3 regions of the Streptomyces sp. NPDC028635 genome follow, and region 2 is predicted to be linked to each of the others. Evidence: riboswitches for the same ligand, from Rfam matches in the RefSeq annotation. Region 2 holds a riboswitch; each other region holds the start of a gene.

Region 1 (6,595 bases), on a different contig from region 2:
GCGGGCCGTGCCCCGAGGACAGGGCCGGGCGTTCGCGGTATGCGGCCCCGTGCGCTGCACTAGGGTGAACAGCCGTGGCGAGAGTGCGGTTGAGCGTGGCGGAGCGGCGGGAGGAGATCCTGCGGGCGGCCGTGGAGCAGATCGAGGAGCGGGGCGTGGCGGCGGTGCGGATCGCCGACGTCGCCCAGGCGCTCGGCGTGAGCAACGCGCTGGTGCTGTACCACTTCTCCACCAAGGAGAAGCTGGTCGCGGCGGCCTTCGCCTACGCCGCCGAGGCCGACCTCGCGCGCCTGCGGGAGCTGCTCGGCCGCCGTACCACCGCGCTGCGCCGGTTGCGCGCGGCGGTGCGCTGGTACGCGCCGACGGGACAGGCCAAGGGCTGGCGGCTGTGGATCGAGGGCTGGTCGGCGGCCCTGCGCGAGCCGCCGCTGCGCGAGGTGGGCCGCGCCCTGGACCGGCAGTGGAAGGCGGCGCTCGCCGAGGTCGTCGCGGAGGGGGTGGCCGCGGGCGAGTTCACCTGTCCCGATCCGGCCGCCGCCGCGCTGCGGCTGACCGCTCTGCTGGACGGGCTCGCGGTGCAGCTGACCGCGTACGGCGGCACGGTCTCCAGGATCCGGGCGCAGGAGTGGGTCGATGAGGCGCTGGCCCGTGAACTCGGGCTGACCCGGGAGGCGTTGCTGACGCAGGGACGGTGAGCGACACCGCCCCGGGGGCGCCGCCGGGCGGTCCGCTGCCGCCTCGTAGAGTCCCGGGGTGGACCAACTGCACACATCTGACCCCTCGTTGCCCATGCTGACCCAGCCGCAGGCCGCGTGGCTGCGCTCCCTCGCCGTCGACCACCTGCGCGCCCGCCACGGTGACGACGTCGTCGTCTCCGGCGCGGACCTCCTGCACGACGGGCGCCGCAGCCCGCTCACGACGCTGGCCCAGCGCTGCCGTGACGTGCCCGGGGAACACTGGCCGGAGCTGGTACGGCAGCACTTCGCGCGCCTGGAGAACGCCTCGCGGGGCGACGAGAGCGCCGAGGAGCTGCTGCGCGGGACGCGGCTGCGGCTGCTGCCCGACGACGCGTTCCCCCAAGGAGGCGGCGGGCAACTTCCGTTACGTGCGTCCGGTCGCCGAGGGACTCCTCGCGGCCCTCGCCCTGGACACCGACGACTCGGTGCGCGTCCTGCACGACGGCGACGTGGCCCGGGCGGGCGCCGATCGGCTGTGGGCGGCGGGCCGGGCCAACCTGCTCGCGGAGCCCGTGCGGCACGAGGAGGTGCGCACCGCGTCGGGGGCGGTGCTGCACTCGGTCCACGGCGACTCGCACTTCGTCGCCGGCAAGGCGCTGGTGCTGCCGGAGCTGGTGCGGGAGGTGACCGGCCGGGACCTGCCGGAGGCCGGCGCGCTGGTGGCCGTACCGACACGGCATCTGCTGGCGTTCCATCCGATCGTGGACGGCACGGTCGTGGACGCGGTCAACGACCTGGGCGCCTACGCGCTGGGCGCCTGCCAGGACGGGCCGGGCTCGCTGACCCCGCGGCTGTACTGGTGGCACCGCGGACGGCTGGTGTGTCTCACGCACATCGACGACCGGACGCGCTCGCTGTCCGTGCAGGCCCCGAAGGAGCTGCTGGACCTGATGAAGGGGCTGCGCGGCGCCCCGAAGCCCTCCCCCTTCGCCGCGGCGCTCGCGCACGCCCACGCCCAGGCCGCCGACGACCCCACCGCGGGGACGCTGCAGAGCTGGGAGGCATGGGTGCGCGCCATGCAGGAGGGCACCGCGCTGTTCGCCACGCCCGAGGCTCCGCAGGGCGACGGGCGGGCCTGGCTGGAGGCGTTCTGGCTGGCGCTGGTGTGCCGGGAGGGCGAGCGGCTGACGCGGCTGAGCCAGGTGCCGGTGGAGGCGCTGCGCCGGGCCGGTGACGCGGACGACTACCTCTTCCACTGGATCGGCACCCTGCAGGCCTTCATCGGGCGGCGCCCCATGGACGAGGTCGCCGACCGGCTGATCGCCACGATCCAGGCGTCCGACCCGCAGGTGGCGACCCGTACGCCGGACGACTTGCTGAACCTGGTCGACTACCAGCCGATCGCGCTGTTCCACCGGTTCATCGCACGCGACGAGGAGAAGTTCGCGGCCGCCCTCACCGAGGCGCTCGCGCACCACGCCCGTTACTGGCAGGGCTCCGGCGACCCGCGTGCCCAGGTCGCCCTGGGCCCGCTGGCACTCGCCTGCGTGGCCCACGACTCGGGCTTCCCGGTGGACACCTCGTCGCCGTACGTGCCCAGGCATCTCGTCCTGGGTTCCTGGTACGGGGAGTTCCCGACCTGACGGCGGGCGAGGGGCGGTCGCGGTACGGCACCGCCCCTCGCGGCGCGGCTCAGGCGACGGCTGCGATGCGCATCTTGATGTCGTCCGGGGACAGGGTGCCCTTGGCCGTCACATGGTCGCCGGAGGACTCGCCGCGCAGACGCCGCCCGATCCACGGCACCAGGTACTCGCGCGCCCAGTGCACGTCGTCGCGCCGCACCTCGAGCGTGCCGCGCGGCGGCAGCGGCGGCCAGGGCTGCTCGGGATCGGCCGGGATCCTCAGGCCGAGCGCCTGGCCGGCCCGCAGCGCCACACGCGTGTGCCCCTCGGGCGACAGGTGCAGCCGGTCGCCGTCCCAGGCGCGCCGGTCCTGCACGGACTTCAGCGACCACAGGTCGAGCACCGGGCAGCCGTAACGGTCGGCGATCGCCCGGACGTGCCCGTTGTAGGTGGCGATCTTGCCGCGCAGATGCTTGAGCAGCGGGACCCCCCGGGTGTCGAAGCCGGTCGTCACCATGACCGTGCCGGCCACGGCGGCGAGCTGCGCGACCGCCCTCTCGAACCGCTCGGCGACCTCGTCGGGGTCGGTGCCGGGGCGGATGATGTCGTTGCCGCCGGCACAGAACGACACGAGATCGGGGGCGAGTTCGACGGCCCTCGGGACCTGGTCGGCCACGATCTGGTCGAGGAGTTTGCCGCGCACCGCGAGGTTCGTGTAGGTGAAGTCTCCCTCGGGCCGCCGGTCGGCGAGGAGTACGGCGAAACGGTCGGCCCAGCCCACGAACTGCCCGTCGGGGCCGGGGTCACCGACGCCCTCGGTGAAGCTGTCCCCCACCGCCACGTACGACCCGATCACTGCTCTGCTGTCACTCTTCGAATCGTCTGCCACGGCAGACCATGATTCACCCTGCAATGTGACCTACGCGACCGTAGGCAGGGGTTGACGGTCGGTGAGATAAGCCACTTCAGGTGTCCGGCCCCGTCGGGAATAAGCGCCCCGGCCGTGAGGGCCGCGTGACGGCCGTGAGACGCCGGCCGCACCGGGCACGGAAGGCCGGGCACACCGAAGGCCGGACACCCGTGGGTCGGGGTCCGGCCTTGGTGGCGTGTCAGACGGGTGGCCGCCGGGGCGGCGCGGGGTCAGCCGACGGTGACGCCGTGGGCGCGCAGGTAGGCGACCGGGTCCACGTCGGAGCCGTAGTCCGGCGTGGTGCGGATCTCGAAGTGCAGGTGCGGGCCGGTCACGTTGCCGGTCGCGCCGGACAGGCCGAGCTGCTGACCCGCGGTGACGCTCTGACCGGCCGAGACGGAGATCTGCGACAGGTGCGCGTACTGGGCGTAGTAGCCGTCGTTCAGCTTGATGACGACCTGGTTGCCGTAGGCGCCACCCCAGCCGGCGGAGACGACGGTGCCCGCGCCGACGGCCTTGACGGTGGTGCCGGTCGGGACGACGAAGTCGACACCGGTGTGGTAGCCGCTGGCCCACATGCTGCCGGGGGTGTGGTACGCGGTGCCGATGGTGGCGCCGCTGACCGGAAGGGTGAAGCCGGCGGCGGTGCTCGCCGACCGGGCCGGCTCGGCCTTCGCGGGCTCGGCGGCCTTGGCGGCGGGCTTGTGCGCGGGCGCCTCGCTCTTGTGCGACGGCGCGGCCTTGTGCGCCACGGCGGCCTTCTTGCCGAGGGTCAGCTTCAGACCGGGGTGGATGAGCGACGGGTCGCTGCCGACGGCCTCGCGGTTGTCCTCGTAGAGCTTCTTCCAGCCGCCGGCGACGTGCTGCTCGTTCGCGATCTTCGACAGGTAGTCGCCGGACTTGACCGTGTAGACGCGCACGCCGGACCGCGGCGCCTTCTTCTCGGCGGACGGCAGGCTCTGGACGGCCTTGCCGGACACCGACTGGGCGGCGGTCTGCGGCGTGGCGGCGTGCGCACCGGCGGCGCCCATGAGCGGCAGCGCGAGGGCGGCGCCACCGGTGCCGGCGACGGCGAGGGTGCGGGCGAAACGCTGGGACTTCGGACGACGGTGCTTACCCTTTGCGGGCATGGCGCTTTTCCTCTCCGGCGCCTGCGAGGTGAGCTGTCGGGTTCGGGCTGGAGATGCCCGGCCGCGCTGGGCGCGGCTTCACCCCAGAGCCGTTCCGGGAACCGGAACAGGCGGTCGTACCTGTGGGTCCCCCGCTCCTGCCGTACGTCGGGTGGGTGGGTGCGGTGCGCCGGACGGCGGCAGGATTCGGCGTCCGTCCGGATTCGGTGGGGAACGTAAGCGAGCAAGACGCACGGGGACAAGCGAAAGGTTGCGTGAACGGGCGTTTCTCGTGATCCACTACCGGAACACGCCGTCACACTGCGTGCATTCGATCTGCTGTCCGTACGTCAATTCACCGGGAAATACGCCTCCATTACGTGGACATGACGTACGACGGACGGTCACCGTTATGACCCTCCTCACGCCACCCGCCCCCAGGGACCCTCAATTCATTGCGAGTTGGAAGGAAGGCGCCAATTCGGGCAGAAAGCCCAGATGCGACGTGGATGGATATCCGTCCCATTCGACCGCCGTCGCCGGGGGGCGGGGACAACCGGTTGCCCCGGGAATCCATGTCGTATCGTCGAAGGGCACCCGTCGGCCATTCGAGCCGCGTCGGCGGGTACGAGCGGGAGGAGCCCTTCGTGACGCAGCAGGTGCCGTCGACCGAACCCGAGCTGACCGGAGTGCGCAACTTCCGAGACGTGGGCGGGCTGCCCACGGTCGACGGACGGCGGGTGCGGCACGGCGTACTGTTCCGCAGCGGCCACCTCGCCCACGCCACGGCCGAGGACGCGGCGTACCTGTCCTCCCTGGGGCTGCACACGATCTTCGACTTCCGCAACGCGGCCGACCAGAAGCTCGAGGGCCCGGACGTCGAGCTGCCGGGCGTGCGCAACGTCAACCTGCCGCTGTCGGACCCGGCGGACGGCGCGGAGTTCTGGAAGATGGTCCGCGACGGGGATCTCGACCAGCTGCGCGGCATCCTCGCCGACGGCAAGGGCGCGAACCGGATGATCGCCTCCTACCGCACGATCATCAAGGAGCGCACCGGCGAGCACTCCCGGGTGCTGCACGCGCTCGCCGAGGACAACGTCCCGGCCCTGATGCACTGCGCCGCGGGCAAGGACCGCGCCGGCCTGTCGATAGCGGTCACCCTGCTCGCCCTGGGCGTGGAGAAGGACGCCATCGTCGAGGACTACCTGAAGTCCAACGAGAAACACCGCCGGTACAAGGTGCGCCGCAGCGGCTCGGCGGAGTCGGCCTACACTCCCGAGGTGATGGAGCTGCTCAGCCCGCTCTTCGACGCGCGCGCCGAGTACCTCACGGCGGCCATGGAGACCATCGAGGAGACCTGGGGCGGCGTCGACGCCTACCTGGAGCAGGGGCTCGGGCTCACCCCCGAGAGCCGGGAGCGGCTGCGGGCACGCCTGCTCGACTGACGGCCGCGCCCGAGCCGCGGCGGCGCCCGGCCGGCGCCGGGTCGCTCACGGAGGTACGCCTACTGCTGGGCGCCCAGCTCGAACAGCAGCCAGATGAACCCGGCCAGGACGTGCCCGACGGCGATGTAGATGATGAGGCGGATCCACAGGGTCCGGGGGAACTTCTCCTCGAAGTTGCTCATCGTGCCTCTCCAGGGTGGGCGGGCCCCAGGCACAGTGTGGCCGTGGGGCTCTGCAGCAGGGTGTGGACGAACAGGAGCTCCAGGCCTCCGGGGTCCTCGGCGGCGATCCGGTGCGGGGTCAGCGAGTCGAAGTGCGCGCTGTCCCCCGGGCCGAGCCGGTGGGTGGTGTCCCCGAGGCGCAGCCTGAGCCGTCCGGCCAGGACGTACAGCCACTCCTCGCCGGGGTGCACGCGCACGATGTCGTCCTGCGCGCCGTACGGCACCTGCACCCGCAGGGCCTGCATGCCGCGACCGGGGGCGCCCGCCTGCCGGTACGTCCAGCCGCCGGCCACCGTCGGCTCCATGTCCGCGGCACGCACCACGGCGTCCCGCTCGGCGACGCTCTCGCCGAGCAGCTCCGAGACGGTCGTACTGTAGATACGGGCCAGCGCGAGCAGCATCGGCAGCGAGGGCTGGCGCTGTCCGGTCTCCAGACGGGACAGATGGGCCGGGGACAGCCCGGCGGCGCGGGCGGCGGCCTCCAGGGTGAGGCCGGCGCGGCGGCGCAGGGACCGCAGCTGCGGGGCCACGGCGGGCAGTGCGCCGGCCGGTTCCGCGGGGGGCTCTGAGGAGCTCATGTCTCCATTCAGCCGCACGTTTGCCTCTGCGGC
Region 2 (6,595 bases):
CGCGGCCCGGGCCGCCAGGACGTGGGGCGGCGGCGCCACGGGCTCCCGCCTGGTCACCGGTACGACCGAGCTGCACACCGAGCTGGAACGCGAGCTCGCGGACTTCTGCGGCTTCGAGGCCGCGCTCGTCTTCTCCTCCGGCTACGCCGCCAACCTCGCCGCGGTCACCGCGCTCGCCCCGCACGGCTCGCTGATCGTCTCCGACGCGGGCAACCACGCCTCCCTGATCGACGGCTGCCGGCTGGCCCGCGGCACCACGCAGGTCGTCGCGCACGCCGAACCGGACGCCGTGCGCAAGGCGCTCGGCACCCACGAGGGCACCGCGATCGCCGTGTCCGACACCGTGTTCTCGGTGGACGGCGACGCCGCGCCGCTGGCCGGACTGGCCGCCGCCTGCCGGGAAGCCGGCGCGGGCCTGGTGGTCGACGACGCCCACGGGCTGGGCGTCCTGGGCGACGGCGGGCGCGGCGCGCCGTACGCGGCGGGGCTCGCCGGTGCGGACGACGTGGTCGTGACCGTGACGCTGTCGAAGTCGCTCGGCAGCCAGGGCGGCGCCGTCCTGGGGCCCGCGCGGGTGATCGACCACCTGGTCAACGCGGCCCGCACCTTCATCTTCGACACCGGACTCGCCCCGGCCGCGGCGGGCGCCGCCCTCGCGGCCCTGCGGCTGCTGCGCCGCGAGCCGCAGCGGGCGGCGCGGGCCCGCGCGGTGGCCGCCGAGCTGCACGCCCGGCTGACGGCCGCGGGTCATCAGGCGGTACGGCCGGACGCCGCCGTGGTCTCGGTGCGCGCTCCGTCCCCGGAGCAGGCCGTGCGCTGGGCGGCCGACTGCCGGACGGCCGGCCTGGCCGTGGGCTGCTTCCGACCTCCTTCCGTGCCCGACGGCATCTCACGGCTCAGGCTGACCGCCCGTGCGGACCTGACCGGGGATCAGATCGAACGCGCTGTACGGGTGATCGGCGAGACGCGGCCATGAGTCGGCGTGCACGGCCGTGCCCTCGCCCGGGGTGTGCCGTGCTCAGTCGGGTCGCACGGCGGCCGTGAACGCCGCCCAGCTGCCGGGGGAGAAGAGCAGCGCGGGGCCGTCCGGGGCCTTGGAGTCGCGTACGGCGAGCAGCCCGGCCCAGGGTCCGGAGGCCGGCCGGGCCGTCTCGACGCAGTTGTTCGCTCCGGTGCTGTAGCTGCTGCGCAGCCAGCGCACGCCGTGCAGATCGGTACTGAAAGGGATGGTGCGAGGCAGTGCGGTCATGGTGCCTCCTTACGCGCCGTCACCTAGTGAGGCGATGAAATCCAACGAGTCCTCGGGGGAAAGGGCGTGGATCCGAAGGGAGTTGAAGGCCTCCGCGTAGGCCCGGAGGTCTTCTTTCCGTTCGAGGTAGAGGCTACTCGTCATGTGGTCGAGAACAACCACGTCCAGATCAGAAGTGCTCGGAAATGAGAAAATAACGAAAGGCCCGGTGATGCCGACATGCGCCCCCGCGGAGAACGGCAGCACCTGCAACCGCACCTGGGGGAGGCGCGCCGCCTCAAGCAGCCGACGCAGCTGCTCCGCCATCACCTCGGGACCGCCCACCTCCCGCCGCAGCACCGCCTCGTCCAGCACCGCGCTCAGCTTCAGCGGACGCGGCGCGTGGAGCACGTCCTGGCGGGCCAGACGCACCTCCACCAGGGCGTCCAGCCGTTCCTCGTCGACGGTGCCGACGGCCGCCCGGGTCACCGCGCGGGCGTAGGCGGGCGTCTGCAGCAGCCCCGGCACGACCGAGGTCTCCAGCGTGCGCATCGCGCCGGCCTGCGACTCCAGGCTGATGAAGTCGCGGTACGTGGGTGGCAGTACCCCGCGGTAGGCGTGCCACCAGTGCTCCCTGCCGCCGACCTGGGAGCCGGCCAGCACCAGCAGCAGGTCCCGCAGTTCGTCGTCGTCGACGCCGTACGCGTCCAGCAGTAACCGCACGTCGGACGGTTTCGCGCCACTCGAGCCGGTCTCGATCCGGCTGACTTTCGACTGGTGCCAGCCCACCAGCCGGGCGGCCTCCCCGCTGGTGAGCCCCGCCCGGGCGCGCAGCGCGCGCAGTTCGGCGCCCAGCTTCCGGCGGCGCACCGCGGGACCGTGCTGCATGCGCCCCTCCTTACTCCGTCCGAGCCGCCCGGATACGGTCTGCCGTGGCAGAGTTCACCGCTTCGAGCGACAGATATATGCATATCTTGGTGGATCGCCTCCGTGACCGGCGTGGTGATGGCAGTCTGGCGGCTGAGCACCAGTCCGGGACCGTACTCGAACCACCGGCTCCGTGCCGGACTGCGGTCCCGTGGGAAAGGGACGACGTCGCCATGGCAGACCATCTGGAAGCATCCGTCACTCTGCCGAGCGATCCAGCCTCGGTGTCCGCCGCCCGCGGCTTCGTGGCCGGCACCCTGGCGGAATGGGGTCTGCCGTCGGACGCGGAGCTGGCGGACAGCATCCGGTTGATCGTCTCCGAACTGGCCACCAACTCCGTGCAGCACACGTTCGGGCAGTCCCCGACGTTCACGGTGGACGTCACCCTGGACCGCGACGAGCTGCTGCGCATCGGCGTCACGGACAGCCACCCCCGCTTCCCCAAGCGGCTGCCCGCGGCCGTTCAGCAGGACAACGGCCGCGGCATGGTCATCATCCGCTGGCTGGCCGCCGAGTGCGGCGGCAGACTCCGCGTCCGCCCCACCCGCGAGGGCGGCAAGACGGTCGCCATCGAACTGCCGTGGGCACTCCCGCCCGAGCCGGCCCCCTCGACCCCACAGACGGAACCGAAGCCACAGCCCTGCTGAACCGCCCGGCTCCACGAGCGTTCCTGAGCGCCCGTCACACCGCGCCCACCGCCGCACCGCGCCCGGCGGCACACCGGAAGCCGCGGCGACGGGGTGTCCTCGGCGGGGCGCGCGCCCCCGCTCGCGCCGTGGCGCGGCCGACGGCGGACGGCGCCGCTCGGGCCGGGGCGGCCGACGGCGGGAACGACCGCCCTCACCGTCACCCGGGCGGGGGCCCGTTCACCCGTACGGCCGACCCGGCCGACCGGCGTCAAGCGGCAGCGTGCCCCCTGGCGGATGACCGGCCCCTGGCGCCGGGGGCCCGTTCACCCGTTCACCCGTACGGCCGACCGGCCGGCCCGCGTCAGCCGAAGCCTGTTGTCCCCGCAGCCGCCGTCGAGAGCCCGCCTGCGGCCCTCCTCGGCCGGGCGGCGGCCGAGGAGGGCCGTGTCGGCGGTCCGTGGCCGCCTGAGGGCCGTGGGCCCCGAGGAGGGGCGTGGGCCCGAGGAGGGGCGTCGGTCAGCTCACGCGGCCGTACCAGACGCTCTTCGTCCAGATCTTCTGCAGGCGCACCACGTCGCCCGTCTTCGGGGCGTGCCAGATCTTGTTCTTCCCGGCGTAGATGCCGACGTGGTAGACGTTCGACCCCGAGTGGAAGAACACCAGGTCACCGGCCTTACGGCTGCCGGCCGGGATGTGGTGCGTCTTGTTGTACTGCGCGGCGGCCGTGCGTGGCAGCTTCTTGCCCGCCTTCTTGAACGAGTACAGCGTCAGTCCCGAGCAGTCGAACCGGCGCGGCCCGGTGGCGCCCCACTGGTAGGGCGCGCCCTTCTTGGACGCGGCGATCTGCAGTGCCTTCGTCGCCGTCGTCGCGGCGGAGGCCTCCGAGGCGAGGCCCGGGACCACGATCGAGCCGCCCACGGCGGCGATGGTCAGGGCGGAAGCCGTACCGGCCCGGGCCATGAGCGACGGGACACGATTGAGCGCAGTCATGCGCAACCCTTCGTCAGCCGCCTGTGAAGGATGACCTGTCGGATTCGGGCTGGCGAAGTAGCCCGGCCGCTGACGCGGCTTCACCCCAAGGGCTGCTCGGCCCGGTCGTGGCATGACCGTTCCGGCGACCCGTCGTGCTTGGGTCCTCCACTCCTGCCGATCCACTCCTGTCGACCGGTCATCCGGGCGGCGGCAGGACTCGGCGTCCGCCCGGATCGCCCCGCCGCTGTGGCGGGGGCTTGTCGTCAGTCAGGGATCTTGGCCCACAACTGTCCGAAAATCCCAACGGAAACGGGTATTTGTGGGGTTCCTCACCACTCACCCGTTCGGGTGGACAGCCCTGTGTTCGATGGGGTGTTCACCGATCCGGCGAGCCCCGGACCAGCGGCGGAACGCTTCACTCCGGCCCCTCGTCCCGCCGGTCGCGCAACTCGGACCCCCCGAAAAAAGGGCGTTGGGATAGGCCGATGGGGGGTAAGCCGTCCGGCCCGTTTGAACTCGTTCGGCCCTCGGCTCAACTCCCGGCCCACGGGGGCGGGGTGACCCGAGTCGCGCGGCGCTCACCCTCGGCAGGGCCCCGGCGGCCCGAGACACGCTGTCCCGGCGCTCCTGTCACGAGTATGAGGAAGGTCTGCTGCCGGTCATGTGATGATCAAAGGCTGGTTAACGTCGTTGAAACTCCGACGGGCTAGCCTCCCGACCCACGCCACCAGGGGCTTTTCTGCCCGCAATTGAGCGCGGTAGGGAAATTTGTCTGTGTGTTACACCTGTCCCCGTCGCGGTGGCTGCGGCAGCCGGACCCCGCACGGTCCGGAGCAAGGACTGTGAGGTGGCACGTGCAACTGACCCCGCACGAGCAAGAGAGACTGCTCATTCATGTCGCGGCCGATGTGGCCGAGAAGCGTCGCGCGCGCGGACTCAAGCTCAACCACCCCGAGGCGGTCGCCATCATCACCTCGCACATCCTCGAGGGCGCCCGTGACGGCCGCACCGTCGCCGAACTGATGGCCACCGGACGCAAGCTGCTCACCCGGAACGACGTCATGGACGGCGTCGCCGAGATGATCCACGACGTGCAGGTCGAGGCCACCTTCCCGGACGGCACCAAGCTCGTCACCGTCCACGAGCCGATCATCTGACGGGGGGCGCGCCATGATTCCCGGAGAGATCCTCTTCGCCGAGGACCCCGTCGTGTGCAACGAAGGGCTCGAGGTCACCCGGCTGACCGTCCTCAACGCCGCCGACCGGCCCGTGCAGGTCGGCTCCCACTACCACTTCGCCGAGGCCAATCCCGGTCTGGACTTCGACCGCGCCGCCGCCCACGGCAAGCGGCTGAACATCGCCGCCGGCACCGCCGTACGCTTCGAGCCCGGGCTGCCGGTCGACGTCGAACTCGTTCCCCTCGCCGGTGCCCGTGTGGTGTCCGGTCTGCGCGGCCGGGTCGGAGGTGCCCTCGATGCCTGAGATCTCCCGCGGCGCCTACGCCGACCTGTTCGGCCCCACCGCGGGCGACCGCATCCGGCTCGCCGACACCGACCTGCTGATCGAGATCGAGGAGGACCGCTCCGGTGGTCCCGGGCGCTCCGGCGACGAGGCCGTCTTCGGCGGGGGCAAGGTCATCCGCGAGTCCATGGGCCAGTCCCGGGCGACCCGCGCGGACGGCACCCCCGACACCGTCATCACCGGTGTCGTCGTCGTCGATTACTGGGGCGTGGTCAAGGCCGACGTCGGCATCCGCGACGGCCGCATCACCGGCATCGGCAAGGCCGGCAACCCCGAGACCATGGACGGCGTCCACCCCGACCTGGTGCTCGGCCCCGAGACCGAGATCATCGCGGGCAACGGGCGCATCCTGACCGCCGGCGCCATCGACGCACACGTGCACTTCATCTGCCCGCAGGTCGCCGACGAGGCGCTCGCCTCCGGCATCACCACCCTCGTCGGCGGCGGCACCGGGCCCGCCGAGGGCTCCAAGGCGACCACCGTGACGCCCGGACCCTGGCATCTCGCCCGCATGTTCGAGGCGATGGAGGCCTACCCGGTCAACGTCGGCTTCCTCGGCAAGGGCAACACCGTCTCGCACGAGGCGATGCTGTCCCAGATCCGCGGCGGCGCCGCCGGCCTGAAGATCCACGAGGACTGGGGCGCCACCCCCGCCGCCATCGACGCCGCGCTGACCGTCGCCGACCTCACCGGCGTGCAGGTCGCCATCCACACCGACACCCTCAACGAGGCCGGTTTCGTCGGTGACACGCTCGCCGCGATCGCCGGGCGCGGCATCCACTCGTACCACACCGAGGGTGCGGGCGGCGGGCACGCGCCGGACATCATGACGGTCGTCTCCGAGCCGCACGTGCTGCCCAGCTCGACCAACCCGACCCGGCCGTTCACCGTCAACACCGTCGAGGAGCACCTCGACATGCTGATGGTCTGCCACCACCTCAATCCGGCCGTCCCGGAGGACCTGGCGTTCGCCGAGTCCCGCATCCGGCCCTCCACCATCGGCGCCGAGGACGTCCTGCACGACCTGGGCGCGATCTCGATCATCTCCTCCGACTCGCAGGCCATGGGCCGGGTCGGCGAGGTCATCATGCGCACCTGGCAGACCGCGCACGTGATGAAGCGCCGGCGCGGCGCCCTGCCCGGCGACGGCCGCGCCGACAACCAGCGGGTACGCCGCTACGTCGCCAAGTACACGATCAACCCGGCGCTCGCCCAGGGCATGGCCCACGAGATCGGGTCGGTGGAGACCGGCAAGCTCGCCGACCTGGTGCTGTGGGAGCCGGCGTTCTTCGGCGTCAAGCCGCTGCTCGTCATCAAG
Region 3 (6,595 bases), on a different contig from region 2:
GCCATACGCACCAGGGCGTCGTAGATCGACGCGTCGCCGTGCGGGTGCAGCTTGCCCATGACCTCGCCGACGACACGGGCGCACTTGACGTAACCGCGCTCGGGGCGCAGCCCCATCTCGTTCATCTGGTAGACGATGCGGCGGTGCACCGGCTTGAGGCCGTCCCGGGCGTCCGGCAGGGCGCGGGAGTAGATGACCGAGTACGCGTACTCGAGGAAGGAGCCCTGCATCTCGTCGACGACGTCGATGTCGAGGATCTTCTCCTCGAAGTCGTCGGGCGGCGGGGTCTTCGTGCTGCGGCGGGCCATCGCTGCCTGGCTCCTTGCTGAAGCGTGAACGGTATCTGACGCGGACCATTGTGGACCGTGGGACTGACAAGCCGGGCGCGGACCCGGCTCCGGCGTACGAAGCCGTGCCCGGGCACCCGGGTCCTGGCTGCGTGGAGCGGCGCCGGACAACCGGATCCAGGCTGCGTGAAGCCGTGCCCGGACGCCCGGATTCCGGCTGTGTGGCGGAGCCCGGACACCCGGCCGCCGTCACCCCGCGGCCGTACCGGACCGCCCGACGCGGGGTGCCGGACTCCGGCCGGCCCGGACCGCGCACCACGATCGCCCGAAGGCTACGCGATCTCGCTGTCGGCGTACGCCGTGCGGGAACTTCGCCGCCGGTCCGCCCGCTTGCATACAGTGGCAGGACGGCAGGAAACACGCGGTTTCACGACCGCTTCCGCGATCGAAGGGACGTACATGCCCATGGGTCACACGGCCACAGCCGAGGCAGGCTCCGGCGGACTGACAGCAACCGAGCACCGCCTGGCCAACGGCCTGCGCGTGGTGCTCTCCGAGGATCACCTGACCCCGGTCGCGGCGGTGTGCCTCTGGTACGACGTCGGCTCGCGCCACGAAGTCAAGGGGCGTACGGGTCTGGCTCACCTCTTCGAGCACCTGATGTTCCAGGGCTCCGCCCAGGTGAAGGGCAACGGTCACTTCGAGCTGGTGCAGGGCGCCGGCGGGTCGCTGAACGGCACCACCAGCTTCGAGCGGACCAACTACTTCGAGACCATGCCCGCCCACCAGCTGGAGCTCGCGCTCTGGCTGGAGGCCGACCGCATGGGCTCCCTGCTGGCCGCCCTGGACGACGAGTCCATGGAGAACCAGCGCGACGTCGTCAAGAACGAGCGCCGCCAGCGCTACGACAACGTCCCCTACGGCACCGCCTTCGAGCGGCTGACCGCCCTCGCCTACCCCGAGGGCCACCCCTACCACCACACGCCGATCGGCTCCATGGCGGACCTGGACGCGGCCACCCTCGAGGACGCCCGCCAGTTCTTCCGCACCTACTACGCGCCGAACAACGCGGTCCTGTCCATCGTCGGCGACATCGACCCGGAGCAGACCCTCGCCTGGGTCGAGAAGTACTTCGGCTCCATCGCCTCCCACGACGGCAAGCCCGAGCCGCGTGACGGCACGCTGCCCGACGTCATCGGCAGCCAGCTGCGTGAGGTCGTCCGCGAGGAGGTCCCGGCGCGCGCCCTGATGGGCGCCTACCGGCTGCCGCACGACGGCACACGCGCGTGCGACGCGGCGGACCTCGCGCTGACGATCCTCGGCGGCGGCGAGTCCTCCCGCCTGTACAACCGGCTGGTGCGCCGCGACCGCACGGCCGTCGCGGCCGGCTTCGGACTGCTCCGGCTGGCCGGGGCGCCCTCCCTGGGCTGGCTGGACGTGAAGACGTCCGGTGACGTCGAGGTGCCGGTCATCGAGGCCGCCATCGACGAGGAGCTCGCCCGGTTCGCCGCGGAGGGCCCCACGGCCGAGGAGATGGAACGCGCCCAGGCGCAGTTGGAGCGCGAGTGGCTGGACCGGCTCGGCACCGTAGCGGGCCGCGCCGACGAACTGTGCCGCTACGCGGTCCTGTTCGGCGACCCGCAGCTCGCCCTGACCGCCGTCCAGCGCGTGCTCGAGGTGACGCCCGAGGAGGTGCAGGAGGTCGCCAAGGCCCGCCTGCGGCCCGACAACCGCGCGGTGCTCGTGTACGAGCCGAAGACCCCGGAGGCCGCACCGGCCGCAGACGTGCCCGAGGACCCGGAGCAGGAAGCGACCGTAGAGGCCGGCAACGACAACGAGGAGACGGCCAAGTGACCGAGCTCGCCACGATGGACTTCCACCCCCAGCCCCAGGCGGGCGAGGCCAAGCCGTGGGCGTTCCCGGCTCCCGAGCGCGGCACGCTCGGCAACGGCCTGACGGTGCTGCGCTGCCACCGCCCCGGCCAGCAGGTCGTCGCCGTGGAGGTGCTCCTGGACGCCCCCCTGGACGCCGAACCGGCGGGCCTGGACGGCGTCGCCACGATCATGGCGCGCGCCTTCTCCGAAGGCACCGACAAGCACTCCGCGGAGGAGTTCGCCGCCGAGCTGGAGCGGGCCGGCGCCACCCTCGACGCGCACGCCGACCACCCGGGTGTCCGCCTCAGCCTGGAGGTCCCCGCCTCCCGGCTGGCCAAGGGCCTCGGCCTGATCGCCGACGCCCTGAGGGCCCCCGCGTTCGCCGACAGCGAGATCGAACGGCTGGTGCGCAACCGCCTGGACGAGATCCCGCACGAGCTGGCCAGCCCCGCCCGCCGCGCGGCCAAGGAGCTGTCCAAGCAGCTCTTCCCGGCGTCCTCGCGCATGTCGCGCCCCCGCCAGGGCACCGAGGAGACCGTCGCGGCCGTCGACGCGGCCGCCGTGCGCGCCTTCTACGAGCGGCACGTGCGCCCCGCCACCGCCACCGCGGTGGTCGTCGGTGACCTGACCGGCCTCGACCTCGACGACCTCCTCGGCGACACCCTGGGCGCCTGGACCGGCTCGCGCACCGAGCCGCGCCCCGTGCCGGCGGTGACCGCCGACGACACCGGCCGGGTCGTCATCGTCGACCGCCCGGGCGCCGTCCAGACGCAGCTGCTCATCGGCCGGATCGGCCCCGACCGGCACGACCGCGTATGGCCCGCGCAGGTGCTCGGCACCTACTGCCTGGGCGGCACCCTCACCTCCCGCCTGGACCGGGTCCTGCGCGAGGAGAAGGGCTACACCTACGGCGTGCGCGCCTTCAGCCAGGTGCTGCGCTCCGCCCCCGACGGCACGGGCGCGGCGATGCTCGCCATCAGCGGCTCCGTGGACACGCCGAACACCGGCCCGGCGCTGGACGACCTCTTCAAGGTGCTGCGCACCCTGGCGGAGGGCGGCCTGACCGAGACCGAGCGCGATGTCGCCGTGCAGAACCTCGTCGGGGTGGCCCCGCTGAAGTACGAGACCGCCGCCGCCGTCGCGGGCACGCTCGCCGACCAGGTCGAGCAGCACCTGCCCGACGACTACCAGGCCACGCTGTACCGGCAGCTCGCCGCGACCGGCACGGTGGAGGCCACGGCGGCGGTCGTGAACGCCTTCCCGGTGGACCGGCTGGTGACCGTCCTCGTCGGTGACGCCGCGCAGATCAAGGAGCCCGTCGAGGCCCTCGGTATCGGCGATGTCACCGTGGTGAGCGCGGAGTAGCCGCACACGCGCGTGGGGCCCTGGTGTCTGACGGAGCACCAGGGCCCTTGCCGTGCCTGCCGGCCTGTTTATGATCCAAGGCGCGGCATCCCCCATATGCCCGAATTGGGGCGGAGGTTGCCTGTCTGGCCTGTGGGATGGCTTACAAAACCCCTGATTCGTTTGAGGACTGAAGGTCGATCACCGTAGCTTCGTCCGGGCTGTTCGTCAGGCAGTGCGCCGCACCCGCGGCACCGGACAGTCATCGCCGAGTCCCCGTACGGCGCGAGCCAGGGGAGCCGGGGACCCACACGTCCCTGGGGTGAATCGGGCGCCCGCGAGGGTGCCCGTAGGAGACCTTCCTGCTCCGAACCCGTCAGCTAACCCGGTAGGCGAGAGGGAAGGAAAGGACAAGCCACCACATGGCGTTCGTCAGCGCCACCGGGAAGCACCGTCGTCCCAGCCGGATGAAGCGCACCACCGCGCAGGCCGCGGGTATCGCCGCGCTCACCACCACCGGCGTCATCGGCACCCTCGCGGCCCCCGCCCTCGCCGCCGACACCTCCGCCGAGCACACCGGTCTGCTCCCCGTCATCAGCGTCGACGACGCGGTCGCCGCGCAGATCGACGCCCAGGCCGAGGCCCAGAAGCAGGCCGCCGAGCAGGCGGCCATCGAGCAGGCCGCCCGTGAGGCCGCCGCCGCGCGGGCCCACGAGGCCAGGGAGCGTGCCGCCCGGGAGGCCGAGCGCAAGCGCCTGAACAGCTTCACGGCCCCGATCGCTCACTCCTACGTCTCCACCGGCTACGAGGCCAGCAGCTCCCTGTGGTCCTCCGGCCACCACACCGGCATCGACTTCCACGCCGCCACCGGCACCACGGTGCACGCGGTGGGCTACGGCACCGTCGTCGAGACCGGCTGGGGCGGCGCCTACGGCAACCAGATCGTCATCCGCATGCACGACGGCACGTACACCCAGTACGGGCACCTGTCGTCGATCGGCGTCGTCGTGGGCCAGCAGGTCGTCACCGGCCAGCAGATCGGTCTGTCCGGCGACACCGGCAACACCACCGGGCCGCACCTGCACTTCGAGGCGCGCACCAGCCCCGAGTACGGCTCCGACATGGACCCGGTCGCCTATCTGCGCGCGCACGGCGTGAACGTCTGACGCACCAGCACGGCATCAGCCCCAGGAAGCCCCGGCGCACCGCGCCGGGGCTTTCGGCGTTTCCCGGCTCCTCGTCCCCGGGAGAAAACCGGCAGGTGACCAAAAAATATCCATGGAATCCGGCTCGCCGTCGGAAATTCCGCCCCCTTGGAATAGAGTCACGGAACACGCGTCCATCGTCGGCGTTTCACGGGGATCAAGGCGGAGGTCGGACATGCGAATTCCGGCGCACTCGGTGTGCACGGCGATCCGGGACGACATCGTCGCCGGTGTCCATGAACGCGGCAGCCGGCTCACCGAGGAACTCCTCGCCCGCCGCTACGGAGTCTCCCGGGTGCCGGTGCGGGAAGCGCTGCGCACCCTGGAGGCCGAGGGCTTCGTCGTGACGCGACGGCACGCGGGCGCGTGCGTGGCCGAGCCCACCGAGCAGGAGGCGGCCGACCTGCTGGAGATGCGGATGCTGCTGGAGCCCCTCGGGGCGGCGCGCGCCGCCCAGCGGCGCTCCGAGGCGCACCTGAAGGTGCTGCGCGGCCTGGTGCGGCTCGGCCAGGAGCGGGCCAGGCGCGGCACCGGCGACGAGCTGCGCTCCCTGGGCGGCTGGTTCCACGAGACGCTCGTGCAGGCGTGCGGGAGCCAGGCGCTCACCGCCACGCTCACCCAGCTGCGCCACAAGATCGCCTGGATGTACGCCGTGGAGCCGTCGGCCGACCCCGTGCGGTCCTGGGCCGAGCACGGCGCGCTCGCGGACGCGGTCGCACGCGGCGACGCTGAGCGGGCACGGGCCGTGGCGGCCCTGCACGCCGAGCGCTCCACCGCCGCGCACCGGCTGCGCTCCTTCGGCGGTGAGCGGCCCGAGCCGGTGAGGAGTTCGCAACATCCCGTAAACACGTGGAGCCTGCGGAATTAACGTGAGCGCCGTATACAAAGAGAGGGAGTACTCGCCCGCTGAAAGGGCTGCCCTCCTTTTCTTTCCCGGGCGCCTCCTATTTCCTCCGCCTTCTGTTTTCCTGCGCCTCCTGTTCGCCAAGTCTCGCCGGGGGTGAAAAGAAGGCCGCGTCGGCCTCGAAAGGCCGACGCGGCTTCTTTGTGCGTGACTCGGACGGTCAGGCGTGACTCAGACGGTCTCGGGGAGCTCCTCGAGGCCCTCGGAGACCAGCTTCGCCAGACGGTCCAGGGCGGCGTCCGCGCCCTCGGCGTCGGAGGCGAGCACGATCTCCTCGCCGCCCTGGGCGCCCAGGCCGAGGACGGCCAGCATGGAGGCCGCGTTGACCGGGGTGCCGCCGGCCTTGGCGATCGTCACCGGGACGCCTGCGGCCGTGGCGGCTCGGACGAAGATGGAGGCGGGGCGGGCATGGAGGCCCTCGGCCCAGCCGACGTTGACGCGGCGCTCAGCCATGTGTTGCTGCCCTTCAGTTTCTCAGGGTTGTCTAGACCAGTTTCCCATATGGTGAAGCATGCCCGAAGAGGTCCTGCGACCCCTTCGGACGCGATCACCGGGCCTCGGCCTCGACCCGGCATCCGTCCTCCACAGAGTGCCCCGCGCCGTTGTCGTACGCGAGCCGTACTCTGGGCCCCATGCAGAGCGCGTCGGACAGGCAGGAGTACCCCGCCCACTGGGAGGCCGACGTGGTGCTGCGCGACGGCGGCACCGCGCGGATCCGCCCCATCACCGTCGATGACGCGGACCGCTTGGTCAGCTTCTACGAGCAGGTGTCGGACGAGTCGAAGTACTACCGCTTCTTCGCCCCCTACCCGCGTCTGTCCGCGAAGGACGTCCACCGCTTCACACACCACGACTTTGTGGACAGGGTGGGACTCGCGGCCACGATCGGCGGCGAGTTCATCGCAACCGTACGCTACGACCGGATCGGCCCGAACGGAATGCCCGCGTCCGTACCCGCCGACGAGGCCGAGGTCGCCTTCC

What was found. A riboswitch is a leader RNA that binds a small molecule or an ion and turns the genes downstream of it on or off. The one in region 2 is predicted to bind cyclic di-AMP.
Region 1: another riboswitch for cyclic di-AMP. It lies ahead of AB0E88_RS14185 (LysM peptidoglycan-binding domain-containing M23 family metallopeptidase); the one in region 2 lies ahead of AB0E88_RS09275 (C40 family peptidase).
Region 3: another riboswitch for cyclic di-AMP. It lies ahead of AB0E88_RS06835 (M23 family metallopeptidase); the one in region 2 lies ahead of AB0E88_RS09275 (C40 family peptidase).

What each region holds. Positions count from the first base shown of each region.
Region 1 covers NZ_JBEZWX010000010.1:192,368-198,962, forward strand. The annotation lists gene AB0E88_RS14170 (TetR/AcrR family transcriptional regulator) at 75-695, shown strand; gene AB0E88_RS14175 (immunity 49 family protein) at 1,106-2,320, shown strand; gene AB0E88_RS14180 (SGNH/GDSL hydrolase family protein) at 2,370-3,155, opposite strand; gene AB0E88_RS14185 (LysM peptidoglycan-binding domain-containing M23 family metallopeptidase) at 3,440-4,339, opposite strand; cyclic di-AMP (ydaO/yuaA leader) riboswitch at 4,345-4,541, opposite strand; gene AB0E88_RS14190 (tyrosine-protein phosphatase) at 4,966-5,763, shown strand; gene AB0E88_RS14195 (DUF6126 family protein) at 5,823-5,945, opposite strand; gene AB0E88_RS14200 (XRE family transcriptional regulator) at 5,942-6,562, opposite strand.
Region 2 covers NZ_JBEZWX010000006.1:159,234-165,828, reverse strand. The annotation lists gene AB0E88_RS09295 (8-amino-7-oxononanoate synthase) at 1-976, shown strand, start outside; gene AB0E88_RS09290 (DUF397 domain-containing protein) at 1,019-1,249, opposite strand; gene AB0E88_RS09285 (helix-turn-helix transcriptional regulator) at 1,259-2,116, opposite strand; gene AB0E88_RS09280 (ATP-binding protein) at 2,329-2,802, shown strand; gene AB0E88_RS09275 (C40 family peptidase) at 3,301-3,774, opposite strand; cyclic di-AMP (ydaO/yuaA leader) riboswitch at 3,778-3,989, opposite strand; gene AB0E88_RS09270 (urease subunit gamma) at 4,611-4,913, shown strand; gene AB0E88_RS09265 (urease subunit beta) at 4,927-5,238, shown strand; gene AB0E88_RS09260 (urease subunit alpha) at 5,231-6,595, shown strand, end outside.
Region 3 covers NZ_JBEZWX010000004.1:253,253-259,847, reverse strand. The annotation lists gene AB0E88_RS06850 (DNA topoisomerase IV subunit A) at 1-308, opposite strand, end outside; gene AB0E88_RS06845 (pitrilysin family protein) at 747-2,141, shown strand; gene AB0E88_RS06840 (pitrilysin family protein) at 2,138-3,526, shown strand; cyclic di-AMP (ydaO/yuaA leader) riboswitch at 3,762-3,915, shown strand; gene AB0E88_RS06835 (M23 family metallopeptidase) at 3,928-4,671, shown strand; gene AB0E88_RS06830 (GntR family transcriptional regulator) at 4,886-5,578, shown strand; gene AB0E88_RS06825 (HPr family phosphocarrier protein) at 5,786-6,067, opposite strand; gene AB0E88_RS06820 (GNAT family N-acetyltransferase) at 6,247-6,595, shown strand, end outside.